2 regions of the Bacillus paramobilis genome follow, and region 2 is predicted to be linked to the other one. Evidence: riboswitches for the same ligand, from Rfam matches in the RefSeq annotation. Region 2 holds a riboswitch; the other holds the start of a gene.

The links. A riboswitch is a leader RNA that binds a small molecule or an ion and turns the genes downstream of it on or off. The one in region 2 is predicted to bind S-adenosylmethionine.
Region 1: another riboswitch for S-adenosylmethionine. It lies ahead of AABL52_RS19695 (Na+/H+ antiporter NhaC family protein); the one in region 2 lies ahead of AABL52_RS02515 (methionine ABC transporter ATP-binding protein).

What each region holds. Positions count from the first base shown of each region.
Region 1 is NZ_CP151108.1:3,859,785-3,863,217, reverse strand. It holds gene gltP (glutamate/aspartate:proton symporter GltP) at 32-1,303, shown strand; gene AABL52_RS19700 (DUF402 domain-containing protein) at 1,370-1,888, shown strand; SAM riboswitch class I at 2,009-2,114, shown strand; gene AABL52_RS19695 (Na+/H+ antiporter NhaC family protein) at 2,209-3,433, shown strand, end outside.
Region 2 is NZ_CP151108.1:516,628-520,060, forward strand. It holds gene AABL52_RS02500 (toprim domain-containing protein) at 1-69, shown strand, start outside; gene AABL52_RS02505 (thioredoxin family protein) at 73-381, shown strand; gene AABL52_RS02510 (hypothetical protein) at 536-880, shown strand; SAM riboswitch class I at 1,006-1,113, shown strand; gene AABL52_RS02515 (methionine ABC transporter ATP-binding protein) at 1,293-2,318, shown strand; gene AABL52_RS02520 (methionine ABC transporter permease) at 2,311-2,976, shown strand; gene metQ (methionine ABC transporter substrate-binding lipoprotein MetQ) at 3,000-3,433, shown strand, end outside.

The sequences.
Region 1 (3,433 bases), 1.9 Mb from region 2:
GTGACACATCGAAGAGGGGGTTACAACAAATATGAAAAGAATAGGACTTGCATGGCAAATATTAATAGGACTTGCGCTAGGTATTGCAGTTGGGGCGATTTTCTTTGGCAATCCGGCAGTGGTGAGTTACTTACAACCAATTGGTGATATTTTCATCCGATTAATTAAAATGATCGTTGTACCGATTGTTGTAGCAAGTATTGTTGTTGGGGTTGCTGGTGTTGGCGATGTTAAAAAATTAGGCCGACTAGGCGGAAAAACAATTATTTACTTTGAAATTATTACAACAATTGCAATTATTGTCGGTCTATTGATTGCGAATATTTTCCAACCAGGAAAAGGCGTAAACATGGAGCAGTTAACAAAGACAGATATTTCAAAATATACACATACGACAGAGCAAGTACAAAGTCATTCATTTGCAGATACATTTGTAAATATTGTTCCAACGAACATTATGAAGTCATTAGCTGACGGAGATATGCTTGCTATTATCTTCTTCTCTGTATTATTTGGTTTAGGTGTAGCGGCAATTGGTGAAAGAGGAAGACCGGTTCTTCAATTTTTCCAAGGTGTAGCTGATGCAATGTTTTACGTAACAAACCAAGTTATGAAATTTGCACCATTTGGTGTGTTTGCACTAATTGGAGTTACAGTTTCTACATTTGGTCTTTCTTCATTAATTCCATTAGGGAAATTATTAATTGTAGTATATGGAGCAATGATTTTCTTCGTTGTAGTCGTATTAGGAATTACAGCGAAAATATTTGGAATTAACATTTTCCAATTCTTTAAGATTTTAAAAGACGAATTGATCTTAGCATACTCTACAGCAAGTTCAGAAACAGTTTTACCGAAAATCATGGAGAAAATGGAGAAGTTCGGTTGTCCGAAGGCAATTACATCTTTCGTTATTCCGACAGGTTATTCATTTAACTTAGATGGATCAACTTTATATCAAGCAATTGCGGCTATTTTCTTAGCGCAAATGTACGGTATTGATTTATCCATTACACAACAAATTACATTATTACTTGTATTAATGCTTACATCAAAAGGTATTGCGGGTGTACCTGGCGTATCATTCGTTGTATTATTAGCGACACTTGGTACAGTAGGTATTCCAGCTGAAGGTTTAGCCTTCATCGCTGGTATTGACCGTATTTTAGATATGGCTCGTACAGCAGTTAACGTTGTAGGTAACTCTTTAGCGGCTGTAGTTATGTCTAAGTGGGAAGGTCAGTATGACGCTGAAAAAGGACAGGCCTATTTGAAAGAGATTTCTAATAAGCAAGCAGCTTAATTATAATTTGAACAAGCTCTCACATAATATGTGGGGGCTTTTCTATATAGAAGGGAAGCGGACGTAATGAAACGTAAATATGGTGACGGTTCTTCGTGGAAGCGACTAATAGAGAAAGATTATACAGTTAAGCAAATAGAAGAAGGAATGCTAGGAATACTGGAAATAAAAAAGGTGAAAGAACCTAGTTGTAAAGAATATGATGGTAAGGAACTTTGTATTGCAGGGAATCAGTTTACGTGGATTCAATATTTCATAGACGGGAAAAACTTTGCGATTACAGCTATGTTAGATGATCAGAAAAAATTAGTGCAATATTATATTGATGTGGCGAAAGAATATGAAATAGACGATCGTGGTTTACCTTATTTTGATGATTTATATTTAGATGTAGTGTTATTACCGAACGGTAAAATGTATATATTGGATGAAGATGAGTTAGAGGATGCTTATAAAAGTGGCGATGTTACAAAAGAAGAGTATGAGTTAGCTTGGTGCACTACGAAATGGATAATAGCTGCAATAAAAAATAGTGAATTTTATTGGATTTCAATATTGGAAGAAGAAATCAAAAAGTTAAAATGATTGTTGTATTCAAATTTTTGCATAATTACCAAAAAAATCTATACAAAAAATAATTGACTTTTGTTTTGTAAGCGAGTAAAGTTAGGGAAGAAATTATTATTAAAAAATAAATATGAAACCTTCTTATAAAGAGAGGCGGAGGGACTGGCCCTACGATGCCTCGGCAGCGGACTCGATTTCAGAGTGCTGTGCCAAATCCAGCAAGCATGTGCTTGAAAGATGAGAAGAGCGTTTCTTATAGATGTATAAGACCTCTTCTCATTGGAAGAGGTCTTTTGTTATTCATTAGAAAAAGGTTGAAACTAGGGAGAGATGGTACTTTGAAAGAAACGAGAGGAAATGGTTTGGCTTTATTACCACTGGGGATATTTTTGGCGCTATTTATTGGTTCTGGAATTATTACAGGTGATTTCTATAAATTGCCGATACTTGTAGCAATTTCAATTGCTGTAGGGGTCGCTTTAGCAATGAATCGTAAAGAAAGCTTTAATGTAAAAGTAGAACGATTTGCTAAAGGTGCAGGGAACCCAGATATTATGATTATGGTTCTAATATTTGTGCTTGCAGGAGCATTTTCTGAAACAGCAAAAGGGATGGGCGGCGTTGATTCTACAGTTAACTTAGCGTTATCCATTTTGCCGCAAGGATTTATCGTAGCTGGAATTTTTGTTATAGGGGCATTTATTTCATTAGCGATGGGAACTTCAATGGGAACGATTGCTGCATTAGCACCAATTGCTGTAGGGATTAGTGGGCAAACTGATATCTCCATTGCACTTACGATGGCTACTGTTGTTGGTGGAGCGATGTTTGGTGATAATTTATCATTTATTTCAGATACAACAATCGCAGCTGTACGTTCGCAAGGAACAGAAATGAAAGATAAGTTTAAAACGAACTTTTTAATTGTATTACCAGCAGCGGTTATTACAATTGTACTATTAGTAATCGTTACCTTAGGAAGTGATACGCAGATTAAAGCGCATAGCTTTGACTGGATAAAGATTTTACCGTATGCAGGAGTACTTATTACAGCGTTACTTGGCTGGAATGTACTTATCGTGTTAACTGGTGGGACAGTACTATCAGGCGTTATCGGTCTTTTAGATGGAAGTTACACGTTAGAGAGTTTCTTTAAAAGTGTAACGACTGGAATGGGCGGTATGATGGAGTTAGTATTACTTGCTATTTTAATTGGCGGTATGGTCGAACTGATTCAATATAATGGTGGCATTCAATATTTAATGAATATTTTAACGCGTAACATTCGTTCGAAAAAAGGAGCAGAGTTCGGTATCGCTGGCTTAGTAAGTATGACGAATATGTGTACAGCAAATAATACGATTTCTATTATCTTTACAGGTCCGCTTGCGAAAAACATTGCAGATCAGTATGAAATTGATCCTCGTAAATCAGCGAGTGTATTAGATCTTTTCTCATGCTGTGTGCAAGGGTTAATCCCGTATGGTGCTCAAATGTTAACAGCAGCAGGGTTTGCGGCGTTATCTCCGATTGAATTGTTACCATATGCGTTTTATCCAATCT
Region 2 (3,433 bases):
CCATCTTCACACTTAGCAAATGTATTATGGGGAGCTGACATTGACGTTTATACAGAATATTTACGGTAAGGAATGATAGAAGTGATTGACTGGACAGGAGCCGAAGCAACAGCCCTAATAGAGAACGAAGAAAAAACAGTGTTATATGTATATACTCCAATGTGTGGAACATGCCAATTAGCAAAAAAGATGTTAACAGTTGTTGAGATGACAATTGAAGACCTCAAAATTGGAATGTTAGATTTAAATTATGCTCCGCATTTAGCGAAAGAGTATGGAATCGAAAGTGTACCGTGTTTACTTGTTTTTGAAAATGGGACACTCATGAAGAAGATATATGCATTTCATTCGGTTGAATATTTATATACGGAATTAAAGTAGGCGGCAAAGTTTTTGCCGCCTCGACATATTTCTCGGGAAATATGTCGAGATGCAGGGTGGTTACAGTATTTGTCGAGCGAAAGTAACAGGATTGCTCTTTAGTGAGAGGGAATGGTATGTGTAATAGAAAGTGATATGAAGGATGTGATTTAGGGTGAAATTATATTCTTTGCTGCAATCATTTGTAAATTACGCTAATGGTCAATATCATTTAGAGCCGCTTTTAAGACAAGGAGAAAAAACTGTTAATTTCCGTTTTGGAGATGAAAGTTGTTCGCTACAAATTTCAAGGGATTATATAGAGCTGCTACATGAGGAAAGAGGAACGGAACAAATCGTTTGTGTAGATGAAGAAGATGTAAAACAATTGGTGAACGGAAATGTAAGGTTGCAAATGTTAATGAACGATGGACGTGTACAATATTCAGGAACGTATCGAACGATGCTATTAGTTGAATCGATGTTTCATATATGTAAACCGATGTCAGTAGGCGCTTAAAATTCTGAAGGTTCATTTTTTACGAAAATTTCTGTTGACATGGTGTGTGGATATTGATACAATTCAATTCATAAAATATAGACAATTTCATAAATTACAAATCAGACGAAAATGTAATCTGATTTCTCTTATCAAGAGAGGTGGAGGGACTGTGCCCTGTGAAGCCCGGCAACCGTCAACTTATGTTGAAATGGTGCCAATTCCTGCAAAGCAAATGCTTTGAGAGATGAGAGAGAGGGATAATGTTGTTATATACGCATATAAACCTTTCTGCTTCTCTAAAGCGGAAAGGTTTTTTTATTGTTTGAATGTGGAGGACATTCAAATAATAAAAGTAGTGATAACGGTGGACTACACGCATTAAACATAAAAAATTGCGGAGTCGATCCAAATAAAAAAGGGGTGATACACCATGATTCTATTAGAGAATGTAAAGAAAATATATAAAGCAAAAAGCGGTGATGTCACTGCTGTAGATAATGCCAATTTAAAAATAGACAAAGGTGAAATATTTGGTGTTATCGGATATAGTGGCGCTGGGAAAAGTTCGTTAATCAGATTATTCAATCAGCTAGAGAAACCAACTTCAGGCCAAATTACAATTGCAAATCGTGTGATTTCAGCAATTACAGGAAGTGAACTTCGTAAGGCAAGGCAAGAAATCGGAATGATTTTTCAGCATTTCAACTTACTTTGGTCACGAACTGTACGTGAAAATATCGAGTTTCCACTTGAAATCGCAGGTGTTGATAGGGCGGCGAGAAGAAAACGCGTTGATGAGCTAATTCATCTTGTTGGATTAGAAGGAAGAGGAGATGCGTATCCATCTCAGCTGAGCGGAGGACAAAAGCAACGCGTTGGTATTGCAAGAGCATTAGCTAACAACCCACAAGTGCTTTTATGTGATGAGGCAACATCAGCTCTTGATCCAGAAACGACAGATCAAATTTTAGATTTGTTATTAGATATTAATAAGCGTCTCGGTTTAACAATTGTACTCATTACACACGAGATGCATGTGATTCGGAAGATTTGTAATCGAGTGGCGGTAATGGAGAAAGGAAAGATTGTAGAAACGGGTCCAGTGCTGGATGTATTTCGCAATCCGCAGAAAGACATTACGAAACGATTTGTACAGCAGTTAACGGATTCTGAAGATACAAATGAAACGATTGAAAGCTTAATTGAAAAGTATCCAGATGGTAAAGTAGTTCGTTTGCAGTTTATCGGTGAGGCTGTAGAAAGACCAGTACTTCAAAGATTAATGCAACGCAGTGATATAGAAGTTAGCATTTTGCAAGGAAATATCGCACAAACGAATAACGGCTCTTACGGTACTTTAGTTGTTCATTTAAATGGTGAGGAAACAGCGATCCAGCAAGCGATAGAGGGAATACATCAAGATCAAGTAGAGCTGGAGGTGATTGCACATGGATAAGTTACTCACAAATATTGATTGGAATCAAATGTTAGAAGCAACTGGTGAAACGTTATATATGACGGCAATCGCAGCTCTTGCCACATTTGTTTTAGGACTAATTTTAGGATTGTTACTCTTTATGACAGCGAAAGATAATTTATGGGAAAACAAAGCAGTTAACACGGCGATTGGAGCGTTCGTAAACATTTTCCGCTCGATACCGTTCATCATTTTAATCATTTTATTAATCCCATTCACAAAGATTCTGCTTGGAACAATTCTTGGAGCGAGTGCAGCACTGCCGGCTTTAATTATTGGAGCGGCACCATTCTACGCGAGAATGGTTGAAATTGCACTTCGTGAAATTGATAAAGGTGTAATTGAAGCTTCAAAAGCAATGGGAGCAAAAACAAGCACAATTATTTTGAAAGTATTAATTCCAGAATCGTTACCAGCATTAGTATCTGGTATTACGGTTACGACAATTGCTTTAGTAGGCTATACAGCAATGGCGGGGGTTGTTGGTGCTGGTGGCCTTGGAACACTTGCATATTTAGAAGGATTCCAGCGAGGAAATAACGATGTAACAATCGTTGCGACAATTTGTGTATTACTAGTTGTATTTTTCATTCAGTGGATTGGTGATCGTGTAACGACTCGAATAGATAAACGATAATAAAAAACGGGAGGATGTTTCAAATGAAAAAATTATTACTTACAGCACTTATTTCAACTTCAATTTTTGGTTTAGCTGCTTGTGGAGGGAAAGATAAAGATGAAAAGAAACTAGTTGTGGGGGCTTCTAACGTGCCACATGCGGTTATTTTAGAAAAGGCTAAACCTTTATTAGAGAAAAAAGGAATTGAGTTAGAAATTAAAAAATTCCAAGACTACGTATTACCAAATAAATCGTTAGCGGATAAGGATTTAGATGCAAACTACTTCCAGCACATTCCGTATTTAGAAAAAGAAATGAAAGATAAAAAATATGACTTTGAAATAGCAGGGAAAATTCATTTAGAGCCAATTGGTGTATATTCTCAAAAATATAAGAGCTTAAAAGAACTTCCGGACGGAGCAACAATTATTATGAGTAATTCCGTTACTGACCATGGACGTGGCTTAGCAATTTT